Regions from separate parts of the Paenibacillus sp. HJGM_3 genome, predicted to be linked through region 1. Evidence: a T-box and tRNA genes for the amino acid it is inferred to sense, from the RefSeq annotation. Region 1 holds a T-box; the other holds one or more tRNA genes.
What was found. A T-box is a leader RNA that pairs with one kind of tRNA and senses whether it is charged. The one in region 1 lies ahead of ACI5FR_RS02010 (arginine--tRNA ligase), so its partner is inferred to be a tRNA-Arg.
Positions count from the first base shown of each region.

Region 2: it encodes a tRNA-Arg, which carries the amino acid that the T-box ahead of ACI5FR_RS02010 (arginine--tRNA ligase) is inferred to sense. The anticodon was not compared.

Region 1 is NZ_JBJGED010000001.1:451,479-467,065, reverse strand. Features, by position in the region: gene phnM (phosphonate metabolism protein PhnM) at 1-1,009, shown strand, start outside; gene ACI5FR_RS02030 (sugar phosphate isomerase/epimerase family protein) at 999-1,952, shown strand; gene ACI5FR_RS02025 (PHP domain-containing protein) at 1,949-2,812, shown strand; partial or broken gene pepT (peptidase T) at 2,907-4,138, opposite strand; gene ACI5FR_RS02015 (hypothetical protein) at 4,276-4,650, opposite strand; T-box leader at 4,904-5,154, shown strand; gene ACI5FR_RS02010 (arginine--tRNA ligase) at 5,235-7,208, shown strand; gene ACI5FR_RS02005 (ArsR/SmtB family transcription factor) at 7,348-8,259, opposite strand; gene ACI5FR_RS02000 (FMN-binding protein) at 8,464-9,069, shown strand; gene ACI5FR_RS01995 (FAD:protein FMN transferase) at 9,072-10,067, shown strand; gene ACI5FR_RS01990 (RnfABCDGE type electron transport complex subunit D) at 10,051-10,926, shown strand; gene ACI5FR_RS01985 (BaiN/RdsA family NAD(P)/FAD-dependent oxidoreductase) at 10,898-12,163, opposite strand; gene ACI5FR_RS01980 (metallophosphoesterase family protein) at 12,231-13,304, opposite strand; gene ACI5FR_RS01975 (hypothetical protein) at 13,432-14,304, shown strand; gene ACI5FR_RS01970 (DUF3905 domain-containing protein) at 14,322-14,765, shown strand; gene ACI5FR_RS01965 (BrxA/BrxB family bacilliredoxin) at 14,872-15,306, shown strand; gene ACI5FR_RS01960 (LysR family transcriptional regulator) at 15,384-15,587, opposite strand, start outside.
Region 2 is NZ_JBJGED010000047.1:31,521-47,107, forward strand. Features, by position in the region: gene ACI5FR_RS32510 (RNA polymerase sigma-70 factor) at 1-108, opposite strand, end outside; gene ACI5FR_RS32515 (phytoene desaturase family protein) at 86-1,387, opposite strand; gene glmS (glutamine--fructose-6-phosphate transaminase (isomerizing)) at 1,716-3,545, opposite strand; gene glmM (phosphoglucosamine mutase) at 4,151-5,497, opposite strand; gene ACI5FR_RS32530 (CdaR family protein) at 5,815-7,251, opposite strand; gene cdaA (diadenylate cyclase CdaA) at 7,235-8,056, opposite strand; gene ACI5FR_RS32540 (zf-HC2 domain-containing protein) at 8,221-8,826, opposite strand; gene sigW (RNA polymerase sigma factor SigW) at 8,975-9,547, opposite strand; gene ACI5FR_RS32550 (EamA family transporter) at 9,759-10,670, opposite strand; gene ppc (phosphoenolpyruvate carboxylase) at 10,784-13,573, opposite strand; tRNA gene ACI5FR_RS32560 (tRNA-Gly) at 13,722-13,792, opposite strand; tRNA gene ACI5FR_RS32565 (tRNA-Pro) at 13,811-13,887, opposite strand; tRNA gene ACI5FR_RS32570 (tRNA-Arg) at 13,917-13,993, opposite strand; tRNA gene ACI5FR_RS32575 (tRNA-Gly) at 14,000-14,074, opposite strand; gene ACI5FR_RS32580 (oxalate decarboxylase family bicupin) at 14,379-15,539, shown strand.

The DNA.
Region 1 (15,587 bases):
GCCCCGGCCTACTAGCCGGTTTGCGCTGGAATTCTCCTACCAGGAGCTGGAGCGGAAGCTCGTCAGCCAAGGCGTCACGACGATCTACCACTCGCTCAGCATGTGGGGGGAGAACTCGAGCAACGATTTTCGCAAAAATCAAAGCGTCAAGGACATCGTGAACCGGATCGCGAACCTGAGGCAGCATGACCACCTCATCCATCACCGGGTGCACATTCGCGTGGAGCTGACTAACGATAGCGTCGTGCCGTTCGTCGAGGAATTCATCACCCAGGGACTGATCGACCAGATGTCGTTTATGGACCACACCCCGGGTCAAGGCCAATACCGCAATACGGATGTGCAGAAGAAATTCATCATGGAGCGCCAGAAGAAGACCGAGGAAGAAGTAAACGCGATTCTGGAGGAGCGCAAAAACCGGGCGAAAATCGCCGATGCCGAGCTGCAGCGGCTCGCCGACCTGGCTTATCGCAACGATGTCCCGCTCGCCTCGCATGACGACGATTCGATCGAGAAGCTGGATCGGATTCAGCAATGGCGCGGGACGATCAGCGAATTCCCCGTCGATCTCGCGGTAGCGGTCGAGGCGAAGCGGCGCGGGCTGTATGTCGTCATGGGCGCGCCGAACGTCATGCTCGGCCGCTCGCACAGCAACAACCTGTCCGCCCAGGAGGCGATCCGTGCGGGCGTCGTCGACATCCTGTGCTCGGATTACTACCCGCCTGCGATGCTTCGCGCCGTATTCCTGCTCGTGTCTCAGGGGCTCGACATCGTGGAGGCGGTCAATATGGTGACGCTGAATCCGGCCCGAGCGCTGCGGATTGACGACCGGACCGGGTCGCTTACGGCGGGGAAAGAGGCGGACCTGCTCGTCGTCCGGGAACAGGCGGGAAGCCCGGTCATTCAGAACGTGTTCGTCCGAGGCCAGCTCGTATGCCAAATGAATTATCTCTCGGGAACTACTCGCGCCGCCCTGAGCGGGAAAGGGGCCGAGCGCATTGAAGCTTAAGGGCATTGGGGTTAGCTTGATGAGCTGCGACGTCGTCAGCCGGACGGACCGCTTGAAGGAGAAGCTGGCCCAAGTGTTAGAGGCGGGCTATCAAGCCGTGGAGCTTCCGATCCAAGGGATGCGGATCATCGAGAACGGCGTGATCGATCCGGGCCGGCTCGAGGCGTACGTGGAATTGCTTCGCGGAATCCCGCTGCGCTATACCTTGCACGCCCCGTTCGACCTGAATGTGTTCCGGGCGGATGACATCGGATTCGAGCAGCGTTTGCTGCTCGCTTGTCTCGATGTGGCCGGCGCGGTCGGCGCCGATCTGCTCGTCGTGCACGTGGGGAGATTCGTCGGCGAGGAGCAGTTTCTCTATCCGCAGACGTGGCCGCGGTATACGGATGCTGACAAGCGGCTGCTGCTCGAGCGCGAGGCGGCGATCATGAGGGAGGCCGGGGAGTATGCCCGGCAGCGGAGCGTACGGATCGGCATGGAGAACGTCAGGCCGTACTTGGACTGTCCGGACTATTGCTACTCCGTCATTCCGGCTCAGCTAGCCGAGCAGGTGGCGGCGATCGGCCACCCGAACGTCGGGATCGCCCTCGATGTCGGGCATTTATATTTATCGCTGCAGATGTATGGGCTGAGCCTCCAGCGGGAATTGGAAGCGATGGTGCCGTACATTATTCACCTGCACGTTCATGACAATTACGGCAAGCCCAACTACTCGACGGAGAAAAACCAGTACGAGCTGCTGCCCTTGGGCCGCGGCGACATGCATATGCCGATAGGGGAAGGGGCCGTGCCGATGGCCGAGATCGCCCGGCTGCTGGGGGGATGTGCGCAGGAGGGCTACATGATCCACGAAATTCGGGAGCAGTATGAATCGCACTGGACGTATTTGTCCGCGACCTACCGCGATCTCTCCTCTTTCGGCAAGGCGGTGGCGGTCGGTTGAAGGGACAGGGCATCGTAGACCTGCATTGCCATACCAAGGCCTCGGACAACACCTACACCGTCCGGGAAGTGCTGAGCGCGGCCCATACCGCCGGCATCCGGTACTTGGCCGTCACCGATCATGACACCACGGCCGGGGTACCGGAAGCCATGCTGTGGGGAGAGCGGCTGGGCGTCGAAGTGATCCCCGGCATCGAGATCTCGGCTTACGACTTCGCGCGCAGACGCCGGGCCCATATCCTGGGCTACTACGTACAGCCGGAGCATCCGGCGCTTGCGAGGCTGTGCCGCCCGATTCTCGAGCGGCGGACGCAAGCAACCCGGCAGAGTGTGGAGCAGCTCGTGGCGGCGGGCTACCGCATCAGCTGGGAGCAGGTTGGCCGGATTGCCGCAGGCGGCACGGCCGTCTACAAGCAGCACATCATGGCGGCGCTGATGGAGAGCGGCCACTGCCAGGAGCTGTTCGGCGACCTGTATCGCTCGCTGTTTGCTCGGGGCGGGAACGGCGAGGCGCCGGGTACCGCTTTTGTGCCGATGCAATATGTGGACGCGGCGGACGCCATCCGCGCGATCCGGGAAGCGGGCGGCGTGCCCGTCCTGGCCCATCCGGGCCAGCTCGGGAACTACGAAGCGATCGGCGAGTGGGTTCAGGCGGGCCTGGAAGGCATCGAAGTGTATCACCCGGACCACGACCGGGAGGAGGAGCAGAAGGCCCGCGGGTACGCGGAACAGTACGGGCTGGCGATGACCGGGGGCTCCGACTTCCACGGCGGCTACGGCCGTTCGGCGCTGGGCAGCGTCGACTCCGGGTTCTTGAACCTGCTGGCGCTGAAGGCGAGGCTGTGGCCGGGGCTTGTTTGAACTCGGACACGGCAAATGACAAAAAGGCAATCGGCAGACGAATGTGGGATCCGTCTCGCCGATTGCCTTTCATCTCTCCCCCGCCTTCACCCGCCTACGCCTGCCGCTCGAACCGCCGGATGATCTCGATTACCACTTGCGTCGCCTTCACCATATTGTCCGCCGAGATGTACTCGTACCGGCCGTGATAGTTCTCCCCGCCGGTGAACAGGTTCGGCGTCGGCAGTCCCATGTAGGACAGTTGCGACCCGTCCGTCCCGCCGCGGATCGGCTCTACGACGGGCTCGATGCCGAGGCTGACCATCGCCTCGTGCGCGATGTCCACGATTTCGCGTACCGGCTCGATTTTCTCCCGCATGTTGAAGTATTGATCCTTGATATCCACCGAGACACGCCCTGCGCCATATTCCGCTTCCAGCTCAGCGGCGATCGCCTTCAGCTTCGCCTTGCGCGCTGCGAACGACGCCTTGTCGAAGTCGCGGATCAAGTAGTGCAGCTTCGTCTCCTCGACATCGCCCTGCATCGAGATCAGGTGGAAGAATCCTTCATAGCCTTCGGTATGCTCCGGCGCTTCCTGTGTGGGCAGGCGGCGATTGAACTCCATAGCGATCTTCGCCGAGTTCACCATCTTGCCCTTCGCCGTGCCCGGATGCACGATCTTGCCCTGCACGTCACGAGCGCCCGCGCGGCGTTGAAGCTCTCGTACTGCAGCTCGCCGAGAGGACCGCCGTCGACTGTGTAGGCATACTTCGCGTCGAACGCCGCGACGTCGAACCGATGCGGCCCGCGGCCGATCTCCTCGTCCGGCGTGAAGGCGACTCGAATGCGGCCATGCTTGACCTCCGGATGCTGCAGCAGCCAGTCGAGCGCGGTCATGATCTCCGCGATGCCTGCCTTGTTGTCCGCCCCAAGCAGGGTGGTGCCGTCCGTCGTGACGAGCGTATGCCCCACATACCGCAGCAGGCTGGGAAACTCGTCCGGCGACAGCACGATCCGCTGCGCTTCGTTCAGGACGATGGCCTCTCCGTCATACCGCTCCACGACTTGCGGCCGGACGCCAGCACCGGTGAAGTCGGTCGCCGTGTCAACGTGGGCCATGAACCCGATTGTCGGTACGTCCTTGTCGGTGTTGGAAGGCAGCGTCGCCATCACGTAGCCATTCGCGTCCATGGTAACATCGTTCATGCCGATCTGCCGCAGCTCCTCCACGAGCATCCGGGCAAGGGTCAGCTGACCCGGAGTAGAAGGGCAAGTCTCGCTCGCATCGTTCGATTGCGTATCCACCTGAACGTAGGTGGTCAGTCGCTTTATAAGAGCCTGTTTCATATTTTCCATTATGGTCTCGTCACCTCCCCCTCATTATAAGTAAAAAATCCGATCGAAGCCATTCGAGGAAGGGCATTCGTGATTTGCTCAAAGCGTTCGCTTCGCTCCGGGCCGACGGGTAGCCGCCGCAAGCCGGCTTACTTCTTGTCCGTAGACTCCTCGGTGCGGCCCATTTTGTAATTCGCCATTTTCGTCAGGCTGCTGCGGGAGGTGCCCAGGGCTTTGGGAGGCTCCGCCTCGCTCGGATTGTTCCGCATGTAGGCGTTAGTCAGGCTGTAGACGTTGTGCTCGATCCGCCCAATTGCTTCGAAGAGCAGGGAGAGGGTCAGGAACACGATGCCCCCGAACGCGCCCGCGATCCACCAGAACAGGCCGATCGACCAGCGGTAGTCGGACTCGAATTGTCCGTCCCCTCCGAACAGCGGGTATCCGTCCATATGGCCCATAATAAATCCAAGCAGCAGCCCCCCGATCAGCTGGACGATCCCGCCGACCCGCAAAAAGTCGCTCATGCTCCAATCCTTCCTTTCAACACATTCAGTAGTTTCTTCGCTCATATAAGTATACGGAAATGCACCAGGAAAGTCGTGTCATGAGAATCGAAATCCGATACACATCGGTGCGAGCGTGCGGTGGTTGACGGAGGAAGGGCGTGGAAACTGTCCGTTATCCGCGTTAGCTTCAAGGCGATCGCCATCAACTTGACAGGTTGCCTGAAACTAACTACAATAGTTCCAATATTCAATTAATAAGATCAGTAAAATAGTACCGTCCATGATCGGGACAGTACTTGTCGGGGAAACGTTCAAGCGAGCCGGGGGTGGTGGGAGCCGGTACGAGGCCGACAAGGAAGCGGGCCCGGGAGATGAGCGCCAGAACAGGCGTCTGCTGGCTGCATAGCAGATGGCTCGGGTACGGCGTTCCGGCGTCCGGCCGTTATCCGGTTGAGGGGTCAAGCTCCGAAGGAGCTTGGCACGAAGAGTGGTACCGCGGGAGCAGAGGCTCTCGTCTCTTGAATTCGTTCAGGAGACGAGAGCCTTTTTTGGCGTTCGCACACAGTTCTAGGTGAAGATGCTTTGATCAGGAGGAGATAGGAATGAGTACGGTACAACAACTACTGGCCGATGCCTTGCGCGAACAGGTGGCCCGTCTGCTGCGGGAGGCGGGCCTGGAATGTCCTGCCGACCTGCAGGTGCAGGTCGGGCCGCCGTCCCATGCGCAGCACGGCGACTACGCGTCGAACGCGGCCATGCCGCTCGCACGCCTGCTGCGCCGGGCGCCGCTGTCTATCGCGGCCGAGCTGTGCGACGGCCTGCTGGCGGATGCCAGCGGCGGGGGTGACGTCGGCGCCGGCGGGCTGCTGGCGCACGTCGAGGCGGTGGCGCCGGGATTCTTGAACATGCGCCTGAACTGGCGGCGCTGGGCGGAGATGGACTTCGACGCAGGTCGAGAAGACGCGCATGCCCCGCCGCCTAAAGTCGTGATCGAGCATACGTCGATCAACCCGAACAAGGCGGCGCATATCGGCCATCTGCGCAACTCCTGCATCGGTGACACGCTTGCCCGGCTCTACAAGCGCGTCGGCTACCGGGTCGAGGTGCACAACTACATCGACGACCTGGGCAATCAGCTGGCGGACACGGTCGTCGGGCTGCTTCACACGGGAGCTGAAGGGGCATACGCCCGATTCGGCGACTATTGCTGGGACACCTACGCGGCGGTGAACCGGGCGTATGCGGCCACTCCGTCGATGACGGAGGAGCGGACCCGCGTCCTGCACGAGCTGGAGGAGGGGCGGTCGAGCACCGCCTGGATCGGAGAGCTAGTGGCGGAGCGTATCGTGCGGGAGCACACGGAGGAGATGCGCCGGTTCGGCATCCGCTACGACGTGCTCGTGTGGGAGAGCCATCTCGTGCGCCAAGGCTTCTGGGCGGCGGCGTTCGCGAAGCTTAAGACGACGCCCGCTTTCGTCCTGGCGGAAGAGGGCAAGCTGGCCGGCTGCTGGGTGCTGAAGCACGGAAGCTGCGCCGAGGACGCGACCGATCAGGTTGATGCCGAGGAACTCGCGCCGGGACAGGCGGACCATTCCGCGGACAAAGTTCTCGTCCGCTCCAATGGCATTCTGACGTACACGGCGAAAGATATCGCCTACCATCTGTGGAAGTTCGGGCTGCTGGATCAGACGTTCAAGTACACCCGCTTCGCAACCGACAGCCTGTGGACGACCGCTCCGGCCGGCGCGGGGGTGCGCAAGCGTTTCGGCCAAGCGGATATCGTGCTGAACGTCATCGACCACCGGCAGCAGTACCCGCAGGCGATGGTGAAGCAGGCGCTGGAGGCGCTCGGCTTCATCCGCCAGGCGGAGCGGCTGCGGCACGTCAGCTACGGCGTTGTATCGCTCAGTCCGGGGACGGCGGCGGAGCTCGGTATAGACACGTCGGATGGCAAAGGCTCCTACGCGATGTCCGGGCGCCAAGGGATCGGCATCAAGGTAGCCGACATGCTGCAGCTGATGGAGCGCGTCATCGAGGAGAAGCGTTCGCGCCGGACCGGGCTGACGAGCGAGGCGATCGCCGCGGCGGCCATTCGCTATTACTTGCTGCGCTACAACCTTCAGACCGAGGTCGTGTTCGACCTGCACAAGGCGACGGAGATTACGGGCAACACCGGCGTGTACTTGCTCTACGCGCATGCGAGGGCGGCAAGCCTTCTCGCTAAGGCTGAGCAAGAGGCGAGTGAGAAGGTTAGGCCGGGAGAGGCTGGAGAGTTGGTGTCGTCGAAGGCTCCACCTTTCCCGGCCGTGCTGGAAGCGGCCGAGTACGCGCTGCTGCGCCAGCTCGCTTACTGGCCAGAGACATTGGAGGCTGCCGCCGAAGAGCGGGCTCCGAATTTGATCGGCACGTACGCCTACGAGCTGGCGACCGCGTTCAACACGTTCTATGCGGCGTGTCCGATTCTGAAGGCGGAGGGGGAGAGAAGGAGCTTCCGAATCTGGCTGACCGCCAAGTACAAAATGACTTTGGCCGACGCGCTGCAGGTGCTGGGACTGCCCGCGCCTAACCGCATGTAATGGGGGGATAAGGGAAGCCGAAAAAATCGGGTTACTGGTCGGAATCCGGGGCGGTGGACGGGATTAAGCCGAAAAAATCGGGTTACTAGCAGGGACCTGGGCCGTCACCCAGGCCCCGTTTTTGGCTTAAAGCACAAATTTACCGCGACAGCGTCAGCTTAATATCCTGCGGGATATTGCCGAAGTGCTTGCCGAGCAGGTTCAACCCTCCACGATGGCGGGCGTCGGGCTTCACCGCGAACCGCACGACGATCGGCTGATTCGCTTCCAGCTTCAGCTGCCCGATCGTCACGGACGAGGACGGCGTGCCGTTGATCGAGCTGCCCTGCTCGTCCACGGTCCATTCCGTCAGCAAGCCGTACTGCGTGCCCCCCAGCCACCAGCTGGGGGTGAGCTCGCCCTTCTTCTCCCCGAAATCGCCGGGGCTCGTCCATGTCCCGATCTCCAAGCCGTTGATCGACACCGTGATGTCCGACGGCCAAACTTCCTTGTAGCCGAGCGCCTCGGAGCACAGCTCCGCGCTCAGCGACAAGCCCCGGAACGGCTTCCCGGCATCCGCCGAGTTCGGGAATTTATACTCCACATAGCCGTCTTCGCTGAACCAAGCGAGGAATGCGTCCGAGCGCTCCGGGCGGTAGAACGCATGCGGGTCGTCGACCGATCCGATCAGCCCTTCCGGGCCGACGAGGCCGCAAGGTGCTTGAACCCGAAAGTCGCTATACATGCCGACTGGCATCTGCACGGTGTAGGCGGCGGACATCTCAGTGGGCACGCGGGGCAGCTCGAGGAGCAGCGAGTCGCAGGCGCGGGAGCAGATCTTCCCTCTCCCGAACCGCTGAGCCGTCTCGACCAGGCCGACCGCCTCGAGCATCTGGATGTTGATGGAGACCGTCGGCTGCGCGACGCCCAGCTGCTGCGTCAGTTCGGTCACGCTCATCGGCTTCCCGCTCAGCGCCTCCAGGATCCGCAGCCTCAGCTCGCTGGACAGCGCCTTCGCCACCTCCAGGACGTCCGGCGTCGGGATCCGCTTGCACACTTGTTCCTCTTCCATTGCATTGTACCCTCGTTTCGCTCGCATTCTATTAATCCTTAGTGTACATGGATGACGGACACGTTGCAAAACATCTGTTTATAACATGGATGGTTAACAGCCATAAGGTAAAATTTTAATTTCATATTGGGCGATCTTTCAGTGGATTTTAAGCTTCATCCTATATGCTAGGGATAATTCGGCATAACGAGGAGGAACGATCCCATGATGGCCAAAATGGGACCCAAGATGGTTGCACTGTGTTCGGCGGCCATAGGATTGATCTATACAGCGGGGTACCTGGTGACCGATACGGCCGATGCCGGCGCCGCAAGCGGAGTCCCGATCGCCGCGGCCCCGAAGGCGGGCGTGCAGGCTGAGCCTACCGTCCGTCCGGGGCAGACGCCCGTTCCTGATCGGGGCTTGACGCGCGAAGGAACCCGCGGCAGCTTCGATCGCGGTCGGGAAGGCCGTCAGCGGCCCGGGGAAAATCAGCCGTCCAATGGAGGCTCGGGCGGGACCGCCGGGAGTACGGGCATGCCTCCCGCCCCGACCGGCACGGCGACGTACAAGGACGGCGTCTACAACGGCTCCGGCACGAACCGGTTCGGGACGGTGGAGGTCGCCGTCACGGTCAAGAGCGGTAAAATCGCCGCCGTGAATATTACGAGCAGCCGGACCCGGTACCCGCAAAAATATATCGACCCGCTGCCAGCCCAGGTGGTGGCCAGGCAGACGTATCAGGTGGACGTCGTGAGCGGCGCCACATACAGCTCCGAAGATTTCATGAACGCAGTCTACCAGGCGCTGCTGCAAGCAGAGAAGGCATAGTCATGCATACAAAGCGCATCTATACCTCGTCGTTACTCTGCATGGATACACGGGTGACGTTCAAGGTCGTGACGGCCGCCAGCGAACGCGACGTGGAAGCCGGCTTGGACCGTGCCTGGGCTGCCTTCCGCCACGTGGAGGCAACGTGCAGCCGGTTCGATCCGCAGAGCGAGCTCTCCCGGCTGACCCGCCGCATAGGCGTTGCCGTGCCAGCCAGTCCTGCGTTGTTCGAAGCGATCCGCTTCGCCTGGGAGGTAGGGCAGCTGACGGACGGCGTGTTCGACCCTACCGTCGGCGCGGCGATGGAGCGACGAGGGTTCGATCGACATTACTTGACGGGTGAGCGAATGCTAGCTAACCGCGATATCGCCGCAGCAGAGGAAGACTTCGCCTCTGCTGTACCGCCCGTCAGCTATCGGGACATCCTGCTCGACGAGGAGCGGAGGACGATCGAGCTCACCCGTCCGCTCACGCTCGATCTCGGCGCCGTGGCGAAAGGGCTGGCGAGCGATCTAGCCAAGCGGGAGCTCGAGTCGTTCGGAGACTTCCTGATCGAGGCAGGCGGAGACGTGTACGCACATGGCTGCAACGAACGGGGGACCCCATGGAGAGTAGGCGTGCGGCACCCGCAGCCGTTCCTGATCCCTAATCTCCTCGATCTCACGGACCGTCCGGATGCGCTTATGGGTTGGATAGACGTATCCGGAGCGGCGGTGTGCACCTCCGGCGGGTATGAGCGACGGGCGGAGCTGCCGCAAGAGCACCATCTGCTCGATCCGCGAACCGGGCGTTCGCCGCAGGCGGCGATCAGTTGTACGGTCATCGCCCCATATGCGATGATGGCGGACGCCTTCTCGACGGCGGCTTTCATCCTGGGGCCCGAGAAAGGCACCGCCTTGCTCGACAGCCTGGATTTGGCGGGGATTACGATCTCGAACGAGCTTCAGACCAACGAAACGAAGAGAATGAGGGGGATGTGGCATGAGATTGCAAGCTGAACGGAACCGGCCGCAGCCTTCGAGAGGCGGCGACTTCGATTATTTCAATACCCCAAAAGGGATGCTGCTCGTGTTCCTCTCCATATTGGCCTTGCTCGGACTGCTCCAATCGCGCAGCGGAGCCGGCCTCGCGCACCTGCTCGTCTCCGTGGCGACGGCGGTCGTCATCGACGCCGGCACGAATTATCTCTTGCGCCGCAAGAGGAGACTGCCCGACAGCGCGATTCTCACCGCGTTAATCGTGTCGATGGTGCTCAGCCCGGCGGCGCCGTGGTACGTCTCCGTGTCCGCGACGGGTATCGCCCTGCTGTCTAAGCTGCTGTTCCACATCCGCAGGAAGCCGGTTTTCAATCCGGCGGCCTTCGGCCTATTCGTCGCCCTGCTCCTGAGCTCGAGCGGGCAGGACTGGTGGGGAGCGCTGTCCGGCCTGCCGGTCTGGTGCATCGCGCTGCTGGTCGTCGCAGGCTTCATGGTGACGAACCGAGTGGGCAAGTTTCCCCAGCTGTTCGCCTTCCTAGGTGTATACTTCGGTCTATTTATGCTGATGGGAGTGTTTCAACTCGGGGAGGCGGCGGAAATTTTTCGGGTTCCTTTCATCCATTCCGCGCTGTTTCTCGCTTTCTTCATGCTGACCGATCCGCCAACATCGCCGGCCCGCACGCGCGAGCAGCTGCTGTTCGGTGCGGGCGCCGCTCTCGTGAGCGTAGCGGTCAACTATACGATCGGGGGCTTGTCGTTCCTTCTCGTCGGTTTGTTGGCGGCGAACGGCCTGCATGCGGCGCATGTCAAATGGGTGTCGCGCCGGCAGCCCGGCTCCCGGCAACAACCGTCTACGGCAATACGGACCGAGCCGCGCTAAGCCCGGCCGTATAGCCGGTGGAGAAGGCCGCGGTAATGTTGTAGCCGCCGGTATAACCGTGGATGTCGAGCACCTCGCCGCAAAAATATAAGCCTGCCATCAGCTTCGACTCCATGGTCTTGGGGTCGATTTCTTTCAAATGCACCCCGCCGCCCGTGACGAAAGCCTCCTGAATGGAGAGCGTCCCGTACACGGCAATCGGAAACGCCTTGATCGCCTTCGCCAGCTCCATCCACGCTTGCCGGGGGAGGTTGTCGTACGTGAGCTCCTCTCGCAGTTGCGCACGCTGCAGCAAGAGGGGGATGAGCCGCTCCGGCAGGAGCGGCTTTAATACGTTTTTGATCGCCTTCTTGGGCTCCTGCTTGGCCAGCTCCAGCGTCTCGGCATACACGTCGTCGACACTCTTGGCCGGGAACAGGTCGAGCGTGAGGGTAACGTGCTTCACGTCGAACTGCTTAAGCGCCTTCACGACGAATTGGCTGCAGCGCAGGACGGTCGGCCCCGATAAGCCGAAGTGGGTGAAGAGCATGTCCCCTTCGTGGGTAACGATCTTTTTGCCCTTAGGGTTCCAGACGGTCAGCGCGATATCGCGCAACGATAGCCCCTGAAGCTCCTTGGACCGAATGAAAGGCTCGCTCGACGTGAGCGGCACCTCGGTCGGATACAGCTCGGTGATCGTATGGCCGGCTTGCTCGGCCCAAGCGTAGCCGTCGCCCTCGGACCCGGTCTGAGGGACCGATTTGCCCCCGACGGCGATAATGACGGCCCGGCTCTTGATCTCCTCGCCCGAACGGAGCCGGACCCCGACGGCGCGGCCTTGGCGATACAGCACTTCCCGCACCGGGCTGTTCACCAGGATACGCACGCCTTGCTGCCTCACTTGCCCGACCAGTGCGTCCACGACCGTCTTCGCGCGATCCGACACCGGGAACATGCGCCCGTTGTCCTCTTCCTTCAACCGAATGCCCAGCCCTTCGAAAAAATCGATAATCTCGCGATTGCCGAACGTAGCAAGCGCACTGTAGAGGAAGCGGCCGTTGCCGGGAATATGTTTGATCAGCTCGTCCATGTCCTTGTTGTTCGTCACATTGCACCGGCCTCCGCCGGAGATGCCCAGCTTGCGCCCAAGCTTGTCTCCCTTGTCGACGAGCACCGTCCCGGCCCCGTTCCGGCTGGCCGCGATCGCCGCCATGAGTCCCGACGAGCCCCCGCCTATTACGATGACATCCGCATTCATTGTTTCGACTCCCTTGCTTGCCGTATCCTGAATAAAAGCGTTCTGTTCCCCATCATACCGTATGGGCTCACCGTCTGCCATAGGGGATGACGACCGGCTCGCCGATCCATCGCCGCCGGGTATGCTCGCGGAACCGGATGACGACCGCATCCGTTCGCACCTCTACCGCCAAGCTCTCGCTCAGCCCGGTAGACTGGTCCTGCCGGTCGAGCGTATCGTAAACCGAACCGCTGCCGATGGCGGTGAAGCTGCCGCTGCGCCATACCTGCTGTGTGGTCCCGGCATCCCAATGCGTATGGCCGGAGAAGAGGAACACGTCCGGGTAGGCGGTGAGAAGCCGCCGCAGCGCCTCGTGCTGCACGACGCCCAGCTCGCGCGAACTGCCGTCCGTCGTACCGGGCAGCGGTTGATGCAGGAAGACGAAGATCGGCTTCCGCCGCTCGGAAGGTTGTCCGGACGAAGCGCGATACAACTCCAGCCGCTCCTTCAACCAATCCAGCTGCCGGTCCGACAGCCATGCGTCTTCGCCGACGTCCGGCTCGACGTCGCGGTACGCTTCTCCGCTCAGGAACAAGAACGGATAACCGTCGACGATCTCCTCATGATAGGGCCGCTCGTAGCCGAACTCGGAGTCAAACAGCTTCACAGCTTGTCCGGACGACCAATGATCCGTGAGCTTGCTATAGGTCCAGTTCCACATTTTATAATATTCATGATTGCCCATCGTGAACGCGACCGGAGGGTGATTCTGCTCGGCGAGCAGCTGCTTCAGCCGCTTGTAATCGGTCGGATCCCCATTCGTGGAATCTCCGTTCAAGACGAGCAGACGCGAGTCCGGCGTCTCCCGCATCGCGTCCTCCAGGGCGTTCCGGAATAGCTGGTGTGAAGGCAAGTGGAAATCCTGCACGTGCACATCGCTCATCACCGTGAAGCGGAATACCGTAGATCCGAGATCGGAAGCCGCAGGGGGAGCGCTTGTCGCGAGCACATAACGCGATTCGTTCTGCAACCAAGCCAGCCAAGTAATCATCAGCGTGAACGCCAATCCGCCAAGCAGGAGGATCGGGCGCAGACGGGGAATGGTATACCAAGGTTGAGTGCCGCGTCCAGGCGGTCCGGATGTTCGAGGATGTGAGGGCATGAACAGATCCTCCTCTCAGGGAATTCTTAACAGCGTTCGAGCTTATCTATGAAAATACGACGGCTAGTGCACAGTATGGTTCCTATAGCGAAGCTTTATTCGACATGAAAGGAAGATGTCATCTCAAATGAATGATCTCATCGAAGTGGGACCTCTGATCGTAAAACGCGGGCTGTTAGTGCTGCTTGCGGCAATCGCATGCGGGCTGCTCGCGATCCGCATTAGTCGGCGCCGGCTCGGCCCCGAATCTATCGCTGCGCTCGATGTGCTGCTGCAAGCCGGCCTCATCGTCCTGCTGTTCTGGAAGTTCGGCCATGTGCTGTCCGCCCCGGCTCTGCTGTGGGAGCGACCGCAGTCGCTCCTCCTCATGTCGGGCGCCGCGCGCGAAGCGGTTCTCGGCCTCGTCGTCGCCGTCGCGGTGACTTCCTATCGCGCCCGGAAGCAAGGCATGCCGCTTGCTCTGCTCTTGGACGCAGCCGCCTACGGGGCAATCGCAGCCGCTGCGGTCTATTCGCTGCTGCAATGGCGGTACGGCCTGCCCACGAATTTGCCGTGGGGCATCGGCGACGGGATCGGGCAGGAGCGCTACCATCCTGTGAACGTCTATATGTTGCTTTTAACCTCGCTCGCCGCCGTTCGAACCTGGAAGTTGGCAGCCGAGACAGGAAGCGGCCGATTATTCCAGGAAACGGCGATCGTGTTCGGCATCGGCGGACTGCTAATCTCGTTATTCGGTGCCCGAGGCGAACCGTTTTTGCTCTATCTCTCCAGAAGTCAGCTTCTGTATGTCGCATTAACGCTGGCCGGGGTTATTTTTTCCCAATCGACGCATAATACGGGGAGAAAGGAGCTGATAGCCATGCAACCGAAACACGACCCAAACGGCGATTCGCTGGAGCAGCGGAATCAGGAGCATAAAAACGCCGCCAGCCCTAAGCATGGGGGGGCCAACCCGGGCATCGACAAGAAATTGGACGGTCCGAACCGGCCTTCCACTTAGCCCGCGGAGGAACGTCTATGACTGCGAACAACCAATCGAACGGCCATTCGGCCGAAGAGCACGATCCCGCCAAAGCGTTGGAGGCGTTAGGCGCTCCGGAGCTCGATCCGTATGAGATCGACTTCCTGCCGGAATTCGAGCGAGGCCGGGGACCGCGCGCCGCCTTCGTGAACGAGCATGGCGTGTTGATCGGCGACCATGAGTACGAATCCCCCAATTCCCCGCTGCAGCAATGGTCGACGGAGACCGATCCCGCCGTAATGGCCGGGGACGAGTGGGTGCATCCGTTCAAGGACATCGGGTTCCGGAGCGAGGAGAACCGGCAATTTTTCGAGCAGGGCATTTTGCCATCTTCACCAGGCTCCAAATTCATGCATCCGGACAAGGATGTCGCCTATCAAGACGGACTTTCCGCCGAGGACGCAGGGGAGTCGGGCCCGGACGCAGCGCCGGATAAGTGACTTTCGCGTTCGACAACCCTTTGCTTCTTCCGGTCGGAGATGTATAATACGGGTAGACCCCAACATTTTTTCAACTCTGACCATTAAAATAGAGGAGTGAAGTCACATGTCGATGTCGTTCGAAGCTTATATGCGGGATATGATTACCCCGATGCGTGAAGAATTAACCCGTCTCGGCATTACCGAGCTGAAGACGCCTGAGGACGTCGTAGAGAAATTCGAGGATGCCAAGGGTACGACGCTCGTCGTCGTCAACTCCGTCTGCGGCTGTGCCGCCGGCCAAGCCCGTCCCGGCGTAGCGCGCGCGCTTCAGAATGAGAAGCTGCCGGATCACCTGTACACCGTCTTCGCCGGACAGGACAAGGAAGCGACGGCGAAGGCCCGCGAATATTTCACGCCGTACCCGCCTTCTTCCCCTTCCATCGCCCTGATGAAGGACGGCGAGCTCGTGCACATGATCGAACGCCATCAGATCGAGAACCGTTCGGCCGAAGAGATCGCCCGCGACCTGACGAGCGCTTTCGAGAAATATTGCAGCTAATTTGCATAAGCGTTACGCGAACCGCCCGAAGCCTTTGTGCTTCGAGGCGGTTTTTCGCGTTCACGGCGAGGTTCTGCCTAGCGGATTAGCTCAACAAACCGGTTAGCTGCACTGGACAATGGCATATTGCGCATCGTCATGATGCCGACACGGGAGGGTGGCAGTGAGATGTCCAGCTGAATTTCGAACAAAGAGCCGTCTTCGAGTTCATTCAAGACAAACTCCCGGGTGACGTACGAGATGCCCAGCCCTCTGCGGGCGAACTCGATGAGGAGATCGAC
Region 2 (15,587 bases), on a different contig from region 1:
AAAAGCATCTTGTACGATATCTTCCGCGTCCATCACGCTGCCGAGCATTCGATAGGCTAACGAAAACAGCTCCGTTTTATAACGTTTATATAATTCCTCTGTGCTCATAGAAGGCATTCCTCTCCTTACCCTCAAGGGAGAGCATGTGTTGTATGGCTCTTTTGGCGCTTGCCGTAGCGGCATCAACCAAAACTTCACCGTGCGACGCCCATTCTCCTGCTACATATAATCCTTGTATTTCCGGGACTGCGGGTCCTGGATTCTCAAGACGTTTCATATGCATAAAGTCGTGACAAACCGTCATTTTAGGAAGGTATTGCTTGACAACCAATTGTTCCCGCCATCCCGGCTGCATCAAATCCAGCACGCCTTCCAGTTCGTGCAAATCTTTATCCGGGTCCGTTTCTTTCCCTTGGTACTTAATGAGCGATATGACTTGCGCGCCATCGTCGCTTAGGTAAGCCGCACGCGAATAATTGCTTAGGAGCACGGTCTGATCAATCCCGTATGCAAATTGTTGTTTAGGCTTGGGAAGTCGTTTCAAGGCCACATCCAGGCAAGCCGCGGTTACCTCAATCGCTTGCTCTTTCCAGGTATGAAGGGCGGTTTTTTCTGCAAAGGGCACCAACTCATTGGCGATAGAAGGCGGTGTGGCAAGGATAACATGTTGCGTATCGATTTTCGTTCCGTCTTCACAGAGAACTTGCCGTACGATCCCGCCACGGGTATCGATGGACGAGACTTTGGTATTTGTTATGAACCGCACTCCCAGGTCGGTTGCCTTCTGCCGCAATTCCTCGATCAATTCGCCCCAGCCACGATCCAGGTACAACGCGCCTTTAAGGGCATTCTGCAGCTGTTTCAATACAGGACCCGCGGCTGGCAAATCCGGTCCGGCCACATAACTGGCGGCACGAAGCAACGAATAAAAGATATTGCGCACCATGGGATCTCGCAAATTCCCCTCGACCCATTCGCGGACACTGATCCTGTCAAATTGACGAGTATCCGCTTTTGAAAGTTTCGCAAGACACGAAGCGAACTCCATCTTTCCTTTCCAAGACAACAGCGGAGTCGTAAACAAGGATTTTAAATCCATAGGCAAGGTTTTCAATTTTCCTTTCCAAACGCCATAAGCGTCAGCGGAAGGTTTCTTTCCTTGTAAGTTCAGTCCCAGTTCCCGGAAAGTCGCGTACGCATCTCCCTTATACAAGGCATGCGCGCCCAGATTGAAGTAAGCTCCTTTTTTCTTGTTGGTAATGGCTCGGCCGCCTAAGCGATCCTGTTTTTCAACGACCATGGTTTGTTTCCCGGCTTTGGCTGCGTAAATTGCAGCGGTTAGACCCGCAATCCCTCCACCAACCACTACTACATCAACTTTTTGCATCGCTCATCATCCCTTTCAAATTTTACCTGTATGACGGGCAAGGGATGTGGAGTGTGACAGGAAGGCAAAAAAAATTAAGGAAAATCTCCTCTGGATACTAACGGAATTCCCAGCGGCTTTACGAGCCTTATCTCACCTTGCTTCGCGCTAGCGTAACGATCATGTAGATCCCGCCCTCGCGACGACACCCTTGCTTTTGGCTATGCGAGGAGTATTGATGACGCCCATGCTGGGCGTACATAAAAAGGAGGCGCCTTTTTATAGGTGCCTCCTTTAGTTCCCAACATTATATTGAGATCCAACATTATTTTTCTCGTTGTATTATTCCCTACTCCACCGTCACACTCTTCGCCAAATTACGCGGCTTGTCGACGTCGTTGCCCCGTGCGAGCGAGCCATAGTAGGCGAGCAGCTGCAGCGGGATGACCGACAGCGCCGGTGTGAGCAGCGGATGAGTGCGGGGGATCGTGTACCCTTCATCCACCACGTGAGCCAGCTCGTCATTGCCGGCGAGCGCGATGCCGAAGACGCGGCCGCCACGGGCTTTGACTTCTTTGATGTTGCTTACTGTTTTTTCCAGCAAAGCCTCTTGGGTCATAAGCGCGATGACCGGGATGCCCTCTTCAATCAGCGCAAGTGTCCCATGCTTCAGCTCGCCCGCCGCATAGGCCTCCGAGTGAATGTAGGAAATCTCCTTCAGCTTCAGCGACCCCTCCAACGCTACGGCGTAGTCCAGGCCCCGGCCGATGAAGAACAAGCTCTGGTGCTCCGCAATCTGTTCGGCGTATGCCCGGATCGGCTCGCTCTGGCCGAGCAAATACTCGACCTGCTCCGGCAGCAGCCGCAAGGCGGCCAGCACCTCGCGGATATACTCCGCGGGTTGCGATTCCAGCGTCTGGGCGAGGTACAGCCCGAACAAGTAGAACGCGACGAGTTGGGACGTGTACGCCTTCGTCGAGGCGACGGCGATCTCCGGCCCGGCCCAGGTGACGATCACATCGTCCGCCTCGCGGGCGACGGAGCTGCCGACGACGTTCGTGATCGCGAGCACGCGAGCGCCGCAGCGCTTGGCTTCCCGCAGCGCGGCCAGCGTGTCGGCCGTCTCGCCGGATTGGCTCACGACGATGACGAGCGTCTCCGGCGTGATGATCGGCGAACGGTAGCGATACTCCGACGCGACGTCCGTCTCGACCGGGATGCGCGCCAGCTTCTCGATGACCCCCTTGCCGATCAAGCCGGCATGATAAGCGGTCCCGCAAGCCACGATGTGAACATTGCGGATGGAACGAATCGCCTCAGCCGACATCCCGATCTCCGGAAGCACGACCCGCGTGCCGTCTGGCGAGATGCGGCTGCCCATCGTGTCCTTGTATGCCTTCGGCTGTTCATGAATTTCTTTGAGCATGAAGTGGTCGAATCCGGCTTTTTCCGCCGTAATCAGATCCCAATCGACACGAAATAATTCCCGGGAAATAAAATTCCCCTCTAAGGTCATTAATTCGACACCACCGCGTGTCAAAACGGCCATTTCGCCGTCGTTCAGGATATACACATTCCGAGTATACTCCAGAATCGCCGGGATATCCGATCCGATGAAGTTCTCGCCTTCGCCAACCCCGATGATAAGCGGACTCGCGAGTCGTACTGCCACGAGCTTATCCGGCTCGTATTCGGTCAAAACGCCCAGCGCGAACGCTCCCCGCATCTTCTGAACGGCCTGCTGAACCGCGCGAACGATATCCCCGTCATACAGATCGGCGATCAGGTGAGAGATGACTTCCGTGTCCGTCTCGGATACGAAATGATGCCCCTTGGCTGTCAGCTCTTCCTTCAGCCCGATGTAATTCTCGATGATCCCGTTATGCACCACCGAAAATTTCTGAGAATTGTCCGTATGGGGATGCGAATTGACGTCCGAAGGCTTGCCGTGGGTAGCCCAACGCGTGTGCCCGATCCCGATCGTCCCCTGCAGCGGCGTGACCTCCAGCTGCGATTCCAGAACGGCCAACCGCCCCTTCGCCTTCTTGATCTCCAGCCCGGTCCCGGTGAACACCGCCACCCCGGCGGAATCATACCCGCGATACTCCAGCTTCTTCAGCCCTTCCAGCAAAATGGGTTGCGAATTCCGATTCCCGATATATCCAACGATTCCACACATCCGATTCATGACCTCCGTCTCATGTTCGTCCGTGCGGCTTTTCATGCCGAGCGGCATGACTGAATAAGCGTTAGGCTATGCAATTGTCATTCCGTCTCGCATGAAAAGACAGCACGAAACAAGCTTCCGAATGAAGCAAATTTATTTAATCACACAAATAATAAGTGCCCTAAACCTAACAAACCTTAACCTAACCGCAGGCCGTGTTCCGTACACGCCTCGGTTCCACTCCAACGTACAACTCATCATCACACAGGAATCTTGTAGTGACCGGTCACCCAGTCCTTTTGCCTTCCTGTTCACGGCTCTGATGCAAGCCGAGAGGTCCCCGCCGATATCCGAACACCTCTACCTCGTCAACTTGGGCGTGTCGCCGCTCCTTATTCCGTTCGGGACTCAGCGGCCGCAAGTTCTGGCGCTTGTGATGCTGAACAACCTCGATCCACCTTTCCATTCCAGAGTGCTGTTTTCTATACTATTCAATTTGCCGCCCAGATGCAACCCCATTTTGTCCTACCGGGTTAAATGGCACACGGCGCGAATTCCGTCGAAAAAGGTCATATCCTCCTCCCGAACCGCGCCGTTATGCGGATTGCGTTGTCCTGCTATGCGTTCAGTTGTACCCGGACCACGTCCGCAATTTCGTCCACATATGCCTTCACCACGGCCTCTTCAGGCCCTTCCGCCATGACGCGTACGAGCGATTCGGTTCCCGAAGGACGCACCAGCACGCGGCCGTTGCCGGCGAATCGCTCTTCGACGCTGCGAATCGCCGCTTCGATGGCCGTATTGCCGTTCAGCTTGCCTTTATCCGCTACGCGAACGTTGACGAGCACCTGCGGGTACTTCTTCATGACACCTGCCAGCTGGCCGAGGGACTTGCCGGACTGCACCACCGTCTGCACGAGCTGCAGGCCGCTCAGCATGCCGTCGCCGGTCGGGATGTAGTCGAGGAAAATCATATGGCCGGACTGCTCCCCGCCCAGGTTGTAGCCGCCGCGGCGCATCTCTTCCATCACGTAGCGGTCGCCTACGGCCGTTTGGGCCGTCTCCATGCCAAGGTCCTTCGCGGCTTTGAAAAAGCCGAGATTGCCCATCACCGTCGTCACGATGGTGCTGCGGCTTAAGCGGCCCGCGCGATTCAGCGCATCGCCGCAGATGCAGAGCATGTAGTCGCCGTCGACCACGGCGCCTGTCTCGTCCACGGCGATGAGGCGGTCGGCATCGCCGTCGAACGACAGCCCGAGGTGCGCGCCATGCCGCAGCACCTCGGCCTGCAGCCGCTCCGGATGCGTGGAGCCGCATCCGGCGTTGATGTTGGTGCCATCGGGCTCCGCGCCGATGGCGATGACTTCCGCGCCCAGCTCCCGGAAGAGCCGGGGCGCGAGCTCATAGGCGGCCCCGTGCGCGCAGTCGAGCACGAGCTTCAAGCCTTGGAACGACACGTCTACGGTCGTCTTCAGAAACTCCGTGTACGCGAACTTCGCCTCGGCGTCGTCGCGGACCGAACCGAGCCGCGTCCCGACCGGACGCGGCAGCTCGTCGACGGCCGCATCGAGCAGCTGTTCGATCTCGAGCTCCGTCTCGTCGAACAGCTTGAACCCGTCGCTGCCGAAGAACTTAATGCCGTTGTCCTCGACCGGATTGTGCGAGGCCGAGATCATGACGCCCGCGCTCGCACCGAGCTTGCGTGTCAGATAAGCGACGCCCGGCGTCGAGATCACGCCCAGGCGCACGACATCGGCGCCGATGGACAGCAGGCCGGCGACGAGCGCCGCCTCCAGCATCGGCCCTGAGATGCGCGTGTCGCGCCCGATCAGCACGACCGGCTTCCCGGTCGCATGCTGGGTCAGCACATAGCCGCCGCAGCGCCCGATTTTATACGCAAGCTCCGGCGTAAGCTCCTGATTCGCAATACCACGTACACCGTCAGTTCCAAAATATTTCCCCATAGCTTCTCTATCGCTCCTCTAATGGTTCTTTTTTCTGGCGGGTTCACCCGTCGTAACCATGCATGTTGCCCGAATAGCAACTTTGCGTGCAGCTAACGACCGTAAACCGCGAAAATGTTGCTGAAAAGGCAACATTTCAGTTGGAAATAGGTTCTTTCGAGACAGAAATGTTGCAATTTGGGGCAACAAGTTCTTCATTTGAGCTGTGAAATCCAGAAAAATGTTGCCTATTGAGCATCATTGAGCCCGGCGTGCATCTCCCAGTTGACACGCCTGCACAGCTGCATGCCCCGCGCCCCGGCGTGCCGCGGCGGGGCCTACCCCGCACCGCCGCTCCGGCCGCCGCTCCCGGCGCCCGCGCTGCCCGTCGGCGTCGGCTGCGGGGTCGGCTGCGGCGTTGGCGTAGGCGCCGGCGTCGCCGTGCCCGACGGCCCGGCCGGACCGCCGCTCGGCGTCGGGCTCGCGCTCGTCCCGCCGCTCACGCCGGCGTTCGCCGGAGCGGCTCCGCCGCCCGCTCCGCCTGCGCCCGGCTTGGCGCTGATCTCGACCATCGCCCGCAGGTCGGCGCCGGTCCTCCGTACGAACGGCGAGACGTTCACGCTGACCGGGACGTCATGCTTGCCCGGGGGCAAGTTGCTGACATCGACGATCGCCTGCACATCCGTCACCTTCAGCTTATCCAGCACCGCCGGCGCCCCTTCCAGCGTGAAGGAGACCACGCCGTTCGTCGGCGACGTAATCTTCGTATCGTACATATCGTTCTGGCCTACGATCGTCAGCGGCACCTGGTCGAAGGCGCGAGTCGTCGACGGCACGATCTCGACCTTGACATCCACCTTCGGCGGATCAAGGGTGGTGACCTTGTTCCGCAGCGGAATATCGAGCGTGAACGTCTTGCTCTCCTTGAGCCCGGTCAGGTCCACCGAAGGCCCTTCATAGAATTCGAGCGTGTTTAGCAGTTCTTGTGGGCCGTAGACCGTAATCTGCTCCGCGCTAGGCGTGAACGACGCCACACTATAGCCTGCAAGCGGCGATCCGGTCGTTTTGATCCGCAGCGGCATTTTCTTGAACGGCTGAGTGATCGGCACTTCGACGTCGACCACCTGAGGATTCATCGACACGTCCAGCGGCTTGCCGTTCTTGTCGTAGGCGACGAGCTTCACTTGCTTCGTCACCGCGCTGGAGGCGCTCTCCACGCTCACGTCAGCCCGTACGGAGGCGACGCTGTCTATTAGGCTGCTAGGCGCCGTGACGATAACCCGCATCGGGCGGATGACCGGCTGCCCGGCTTTGTACCCGTTGACCGGGTTCCCTGTGACGTTCGCCGTCACCGGCATTTCCTTCTGCTGCTTGCCCTCGAGCACAACCTTCGCATATGGCGGGTAGATTGACACCTCGACCCCATTCGGGAACTTTTCCGGCGTAAGCGGCAGCGTATTCTCCCCGACCTTGGCGTTCGTCAGATCGAGCACGATCCGGTACGTGGCGGTGTTCACCTTTTTGAGCGCGGTATCCTTGCCCTTCACCTTGATCATGACTTCGGCCGGATCAATGGATTGGATGTGGTAGGTCTCGCTATCGTAGATCGGCGTTACCTTGACGTTCGTGATCGTATTCTCCCGCTCCGTAGGCAGAGCACTGCCCGGAGTCGTTTTCTCGTCGGTCTGGACGGCGAACCACAGCAGCACCCCGAGCACGAGTGCGATCACTTTCAGGACATTCGGCTTACCGAGCCATTCATTCATTCGACCCATCTTGACCCCCCTTTCTCTTCCAGAAAGAAGGCTTATCTTTGGTTTTCGGACGCAGCTCTTCATACAACTTCGACACGAGCGACTCTTCCTTAATGTCGCGAACGATCTGGCCATTGAGCGCCAGCGAGATTTGCCCGGTCTCCTCGGAGACGACGACACAGACGGCGTCCGATACTTCCGACATGCCGATCGCGGCGCGATGCCGGGTCCCGAGCTCCTTGCTGATAAAAGGATTTTCCGACAAAGGCAAGTAACAGCCCGCCGCCATAATCTGACCGTTCCGAATAATAACCGCTCCGTCATGCAACGGCGTATTCGGGATGAAAATGTTAATGAGCAGCTCTGACGTAATCTGGGACCCGATCGGAATCCCGGACTCGACATAGTCGTTCAACCCGGTATGCCGTTCGAACACGACGAGCGCCCCGATTTTGCGTTTCGCTAGATGATTCATCGCCTTAAGGATATGGGCAATCCGCCCCGTGACTTCCTGATCCTCGGTTGAGGACGTCGTGCGGCTGAACAGCCTTCCGCGCCCTAACTGCTCAAGAGCACGGCGCAGCTCCGGCTGGAATATGATAATGATGGCCAATACTCCCAGCGTCAGCATTTGGTCCATGAGCCACTTCAGCGTATTAAGCTTGAACCAGATGCTGAGCGCCCACGTCAGCACGACCACGAAGATGCCCTGCAGCAGTTGTACGGCCCTTGTCCCGCGAACGAGCAGAATTACTTTATAGATGACGTAGCTGACGATCAGGATGTCTACGACATCGTTGATGCCAATCTCTCGAATCCAGTCCATCCGCCAACCCCCGAGCAGCTTTTGTGTAGATTGTTTTAAGGCCGCCTACACCCCATCATACCATATTTTCAACAGAAACCCCACAAAGTGACTTCTCAGGCTGGACAACAAAAAACTCCCTTCATGCAGAAGGGAGGTGTCCGACCGATCGTGTTAAGCCATGTTTACTTGGCCACCGAGGCAAAAAATTGGTTCGTTTTGTACCAGAGCCACTGTACCGCTTGATCCACGGATTTGATATCGCCGGAGATGCGGGCGGTAGAAGCGAGTACATACGAGCCGTCGATGACGACGAGGTTCCCCTCGATGGCGCCGTCTACCTGGATCGTTCCATTCTCGACGACGAGATTGCCGCGCACCGTATGGTCTGCGGGTACGTATACTTGGTTGCCCTTGATGACGACCTGTTCCAGATCCGTGCCTCTCACGATCAGGTCCGTATCCTGGTTCCAGAGCGAGAAGAAGCTGCTCAGCATGACGACGGCGAAAATCGCGGCCGCGGTGGCCGCCGGGTGGCGGCGCACCCAGTTCGTCCAGCTCCTCCGGCGATGCGGGGCAGGCAGCGCCCGGAGCACGCGGTCGGTCATGTGCGGCGGAGCCGCTACGGCGCTGAGGGAGCGGAACAGATGATCCGCCTTCTCGAGCTGCTGGAATCGTTTATGACAGGCGGCGCAGGTTGACAGGTGAGCCTTCAGCTCCATCGCTTGCGTGCCGGATAATTCTCCATCCAGATAATCATGGATCAGTGGGACGGCTTGTTTGCAATCCATCGGAGAGCCACTCCTTTCTGCTTGACGTTCTCGTACGGGTTCCCGGTTCGTTCTGAGAATTCGTATTGTACTATACGTACGACCCCGAAGATTGTTTCACTCATTAACGCCTCTCGGCCAAGTTTTTTCACTTCCACATTCCGGTACATTAGAGTACGATTTCCTTTTCCAGCTTCTGACGCAAAAACTCCCGCCCTCTGTGCACCCGCGTCTTCACCGTCGTGACCGGCATCTCTAGCACATCGCTGATCTCCTGCAGCGACATGTCATGCAGATAGCGCAGGATCACTACCGCCTTGTACTTCTCCGGCAACGAATCGATGGCGTCGCGCACCTGCTGTTGTGTCTCCGACAGGAGCAGCTCGCCTTCGGGTGTCAGATCGGGGCTCGACAGCATCGAGTACCAGTCCGTGCCCTCGCTGTCCGCCACCTCGGCGTCGAGCGAATAGCTCGGCTTGCGCTTGCGCAGCCGGTCGATGCACAAGTTCGTACCGATGCGGTAGATCCACGTCGAGAACTTCTGCGTTTCGTCATACCGGTGGAGGTTCGTGTACACGCGCAGGAACGTCTCCTGCACCACATCCTCGGACTCCTGTACGTTATGCAGCATGCGGTAGGCCATATGATAAATTTTATCCTTGTACAAATCGACCAAATCGATAAAGGCGCGCCGATCGCCGTTCCGGGCGAGCTTGGCCAAGCGCGTTTCCACGTAATTCACCGACATTCCTCCCACGCCTGAACGCTAGCTGAGCTGATTTCTTCTTCCCACAGCCCGTGCCCGTTCAGCGCCGTTCCCTCCGTCCAAGCGTCATGTCCTTCCGACACCGCCAAGACGATCTTTCTCTCTATCGTTCCGTAAGATTCCGTACTCGATGCAGAACCTCTCCATTTACCGTACGGACATCCCGGCGAAAAGTTCCGAAAAGTTGTTATTCCGATCGTTTCGGTTCTTCCTCCCGCTTAGGCTGCCGTTCCGAGACGAAGATCCCGATCAGGATGAGCCCCATTCCTGCCCATTGCATCCACCCGACCGGCTCCTTCAAAATCAGGAATGCCGCCGTAATCGCGACAGGGAGCTCCATAGACGCGAGCATCGCCGCAAGTGTTGCCCCGATACGCGGGATGCCGATATTGAAGGCTACCGCCGGAAGAGCTTGGCCTAGAAAGCCGAGCAGCAAGCCCCAGAGCACGAGCGATCCCGTATTCGACTGGAACACAGCCGCCGGCGGATAAATGATGTAGATGACAGGCAACGCCGCCGTCAGCATAATGACGGACTTCAGAATAGGGTGCGCCGTCGTCCGGACCCTTCCCGTGAAGAACAAAAACACGCTGTAGGTAAACCCGGACAGCAAGCCGAACGCCACTCCCACTCCATCGAGCTCGCTCATCGAAGTGCCGGATACGTCTACCGCGAGCAGCGTCCCGATCATGACGAGAATGACCGCCCCGACCTGGTACTTCGTCGGCCATTTCCGATCGAATCCGCATTCCAGCACGATCGTCATCCAAGTGAACTGGAACAGCAAGACGATCGCCAGCGACGCGTCCAAACGAGACAAGCTGTTGTTTAAGAAAAAGGTAGTCAGCGCCAGCCCGAAAATGCCGATCGCCGACAACCGGATCCAAGGCGTCCGAAACGGATTGGACCAGGCGCGAGGATTCACGAGCAAGAGAACCCAGAGCAGCACCGTCCCCATCGTCACTTGGCTCGCGCTGACTTGCACGTCGTTCCAGCCGCGTTCATACGCCATCTTCACGAGGGGAGACAACAGCCCGTAGCTGGCCGATCCGATCAGCACCAGGATGATGGCCACCCAGCGCCAAGCGGTAGGTTTCATGCAGGGTCCTCCAATTCTTTCCTTCATTGGCTCTACTTTACCCAATTTCATGCAAAAAGTCGAGCCTCCCCCTCAAGAGAGGAGTGGCCCGACTTCGAAGCGTCAAACGAGGATCAGCCGGTGTTCCGCAGGCCGGCCGCGATGCCATTGATCGTAAGCAGCACTTCCCGCAGCAGCTCTGCATACTCGTCCGTCTGCTCCGTCTGGGAGCGTAGCTCGGTGAGCAGTTGCACCTGCAAGTAGCTGAGCGGATCGACGTACGGGTTCCGCAAGCGGATCGATTCCTGGATGACCGGCACGTTGTCCAGAATCTCCTCTTGACCGGTAATTTCTAGAATCAAATCGGAGGTGAGCTTGTACTCGGTCTCGATGAGGCCAAAGATGCGTTCGCCGATGCTCGGATTGGTGATCATGCCCGAGTATTCCTTCGCGATCGGCAGGTCCGCCTTGCCGAGCGCCATCTGGAGGTTGTCGATCATCGTGCTGAAGAACGACCATTCCTTGTACATCTTCTGCAGCGTGCGCAGGTTGTCCGGGTCGCCCTGCGAGAACGTCTGCAAGCCTGAGCCCGCCGCGTACCACGCCGGCAGCAAGTACCGGCTCTGCGTCCACGCGAACACCCATGGAATGGCGCGCAGGTCCTCAAACCGATCGCTGTTCTTCCGCTTGGACGGTCTGGAGCCGATGTTCAGCTCCCCGATCTCCGGCAGCGGCGTCGATTCTTTGAAGAAGGCCATGAAATCCGGATCGCGGAAAATCAAATCCTGGTACTTCGTCTGCGCGTTCTCGGAGATGTCCTTCATGATCTCTTCCCAGGCTCTCTCCTGCGCGTCCGCCTCTACCCCATTCCGAGCCAGCTTGGCCGCGGATATAAGAGCCGAAACCGCCTGCTCCAGACTGCGATACGCAATGCCTTTGAGCGAGTAGCGCGACGACAGTACTTCGCCTTGCTCGGTAATCTTGATGCCTCCGCCTAACGTCTCAGGCGGCTGAGCCATGATACTGCGGTTGAGCGGCATACCTCCGCGGCCTAGAGCGCCTCCGCGGCCGTGGAAGAACTTCAGCTTCACTTGATTGCGTTTCGCGACCTGCGTGATTTGCTTCAGGGCGACGCGCAGCTCCCAGTTGGCGGTCAACACCCCGCCGTCCTTGTTGCTGTCGGAGTAGCCCAGCATGATCTCCTGAAGGCCGCCAAAGCTGTCCAGGCTCGCCTTGTACGCCGGAATGTCGAACAAGGTCTGCATGATGCCCGGAGCCGCATGCAAGTCGTCGATCGTCTCGAAGAGCGGCGCCGGCTGCAGCGTGCAGGTGACACTGCCGTCCGCTTCCCTGCGGTACAAGCCCACTTCCTTGCCCAGCACCATGACCTCCAGCAGGTCGCTGGCGCCTTGCGTCATGCTGATCAAGTAGGTTTGGATGCAGCGGGCACCGAACTCCTGCTGAGCCGCCTTGATCGTCTTGTAGACGTTGATGCATTCCATGGTCCCCTCTGTGTACTCCATGTAAGGCGACACGAGCGGGCGAGGATCGTTCAGCAAGCCGCTCAGCAGCTTGATCTTCTCCTCCTCCGAGAGGGAGGCATAGTTGTCTACGATTTGCATTTTGGCCAGAATCTCCGCCATCGCCGACTCATGCTCTTTGCTATGCTGGCGTACGTCCAGTGTGGCGAGATGGAAGCCGAACAGCTCCACCTGCCGGATGATCTTTTGCACATAATGGTCAGCGGCATAATCGGCGTAGTGACTCCGCAAACTAGCCTCGATGACCTTCAAGTCCGCCGTGAATTCCTCCGGCGAATGATATTTCACGACCGCTTGGGTCCGAGATTGCGTATTCTCGAGCTTCTCCAGCATGTACGACAGCTTGATTCGGTACGGTTCCTTCTCATTGCGCCATACGTCCTCGGTCTTCAGCTGGATCTGCTGCTTGTCCAACTCGATGGAAGCCAGCAAGGCCGGCGTTACGTCCACGATGGACGTGCTAAAGCTGAGGTTCTCCATGAGCCCCTTAAGGGCCTCCTGGTATTTCTGCAGTGTCAGTCCCCGCTGCATCACGAGCGTCTCCCACGTGATCTCCGCCTTCACGGACGGATTGCCGTCGCGGTCACCGCCGATCCAAGAGCCGAAGCGCAGGAAGGAAGGGACGTTCCAGTTCTCGCCTGGGTAGTACTTCTTCAGACACCGCTCCACTTCGCGATACAGATCCGGCAACACCTCGAAGAGCGTCTCGTCAAAGTAGTACATGCCGTTGCGCACTTCGTCCAGGACGGTCGGCTTGCGGTCGCGCAGCTCGTCGGTCTGCCACAGCGTGAGCACTTCGTTCACGAGCTTCTCCCGCAGCTGCTCCCGCTCTCGGTATGTGAGGCCCGGGTTCTCCAGCTGCATGACTTCTTTGGAAATGCGCTGATGAATGTCGAGCACCGCGCGGCGGCTCGCTTCCGTCGGGTGTGCGGTCATGACCAGCTCGAGCGAGATCGTGTTCAGGATCTCCTGGACATCCCGAGGTGGCACATTGGAGGCGCGCAGCTCGTTGATCACGCCTTCGATGGAACCCGGCTGGATTTGCTCCATAGCCGACCGTTCGTAGTCGCGCTTGCGTCGAATACGGTGGTTCTGCTCGGCGATGTTCACCAATTGAAAATAAATGGCGAATGCCCGGATCACCTGGTGGCGGTTCTCCTTGCTCAGCGAACGAATGACGTTCTTGAAGTCCTGGAAGAGCGCCGGATCGGACGATTCCCGCATCTTCTTGCTCATCTCTCGAATTTGCTCGACGATCGTGAGCAGCTCCTGCCCGCCCTGATGGACGAGGACCTCGCCCAGAATGTTCCCTAGAAACCGCACGTCGCGGCGCAGCAAATGATTGGAGCTTACCCGATGTGTGTCATTCTTTACTTCAGACATGGTTCTCTCTCACCTCATTCTCTATATCCTTCAATAATTCGACAACCTTCGCGACATTCCTGCTTTAACGCACTAAACATAATTCTGGAATATTACTAATTATATACACAAAAAAAGACCTTGCGGTCTCTGTGCTTGACTTCTAGGAAGCGGGTGATGGGAATCGAACCCACGCTACCAGCTTGGAAGGCTGGAGTTCTACCATTGAACTACACCCGCATCATGCGAGAATAATAATGGTCGGGACGACACGATTCGAACATGCGACCCCCTGGTCCCAAACCAGGTGCTCTACCAAGCTGAGCTACGTCCCGACAGTACAATATGAAGTTAAAAAGAAAAATGGCGTGCCTTGAGAGATTCGAACTCCCGACCTTTTGATTCGTAGTCAAACGCTCTATCCGGCTGAGCTAAAGGCACATATTCTGGAGCGGACGACGAGATTCGAACTCGCGACCCTCGCCTTGGCAAGGCGATGCTCTACCACTGAGCCACGTCCGCATATGATGTTGAGGGCTTGCCCTTCGTGTCATCCGCTCGTTTCTTTCGCGTTCCGTTTGCGGCGACAAGAAATAATATATCAAAGCTCAGAACAAAAAGCAAGTGTTTTTAATGAAAAAGTTTATGGTTTCTTCTTCCTGCATGCCAAAGGGCTTCAAACTCTATTTTACCCATTCCTACAACATAAATCCCTGTCGCGCATCATACACCAATTGTAGCGTGCTATGCAGGGTTAATACGCCAGTTTATTACGAACAGTGGGGAGTGGGTTATGAACCGTTCAGAACCGCCTAGAGGCCTTCCTATGGACATTCCACAGCCGATCCGAAGCGACGGTGCGGGAAACGTCGATCTGGGGCCTCGCGATATCATGAGGGATCGGGAAAACCCGGATATGCTCGTCCCGCCTGTGACGGATGCCGGGTTAATCCCGAATCTGCGTTATTCGTTCTCGGATACGCACATGCAGTTAAACCACGGCGGCTGGTCCAGGGAAATTACGGTGCGCGAGCTCCCGATCGCAACTACGATGGCGGGAGTCAATATGAGCTTGACCCCGGGTGGCGTCCGTGAGCTCCACTGGCACCAGCAGGCGGAATGGTCGTATATGCTGCTGGGACGCGCCCGAATCACGGCTGTGGACCAGAACGGGCGCAATTTCATCGCCGATGTCGGTCCCGGTGACTTATGGTACTTCCCTCCGGGCATCCCACATTCGATTCAAGGGCTGGAGGGAGGGTGCGAGTTCCTGCTCGTCTTCGACGACGGCAGCTTCTCCGATTTGAATACGTTATCCATCTCCGATTGGTTCGCCCATACGCCTAAGGAGGTGCTGTCGGCGAATTTCGGCGTACCTGAATCCGCCTTTGACCGGATCCCTACGGATCAGGTGTACATCTACCAGGATCGTGTACCCGGCCCGATCGAGAGCCAGGCTATCGCTTCCCCATACGGCACGATACCGCTAAGCTTCAAACATGAGCTGCTCGCCCAACCCCCCATACGAACACCTGGGGGCAGCGTGCGCATCGTCGATTCGAGGAACTTCCCGATCTCCCGGACGATCGCGGCCGCGCTTGTGGAGATCGAACCCGGCGGCATGCGGGAGCTGCATTGGCACCCCAATAACGACGAATGGCAATACTACCTGACCGGACAAGGGCGGATGACCGTGTTCGCCGGCAATGGGGCCGCCCGCACCTTCAATTACCGGGCCGGCGATGTGGGATACGTGCCATTTGCTTTTGGTCATTACATCCAGAACACGGGGACCGAGCCTTTATGGTTCTTGGAGATGTTCAAGAGCGACCGGTTCGAAGACGTGTCCCTCAATCAGTGGATGGCCCTGACGCCTACGCACCTCGTCCAGACGAACCTGAACGTCGGCCCTGAGCTGACCAACGCTTTACGCAAAGAAAAATGGCCGGTCGTGCGCTATCCCGGCTATGGGTATGTCCCTAAATAAGCACGGTTTCCGATTGTAACGTAAAAAAAGACCCCTGCAAGGGGTCTT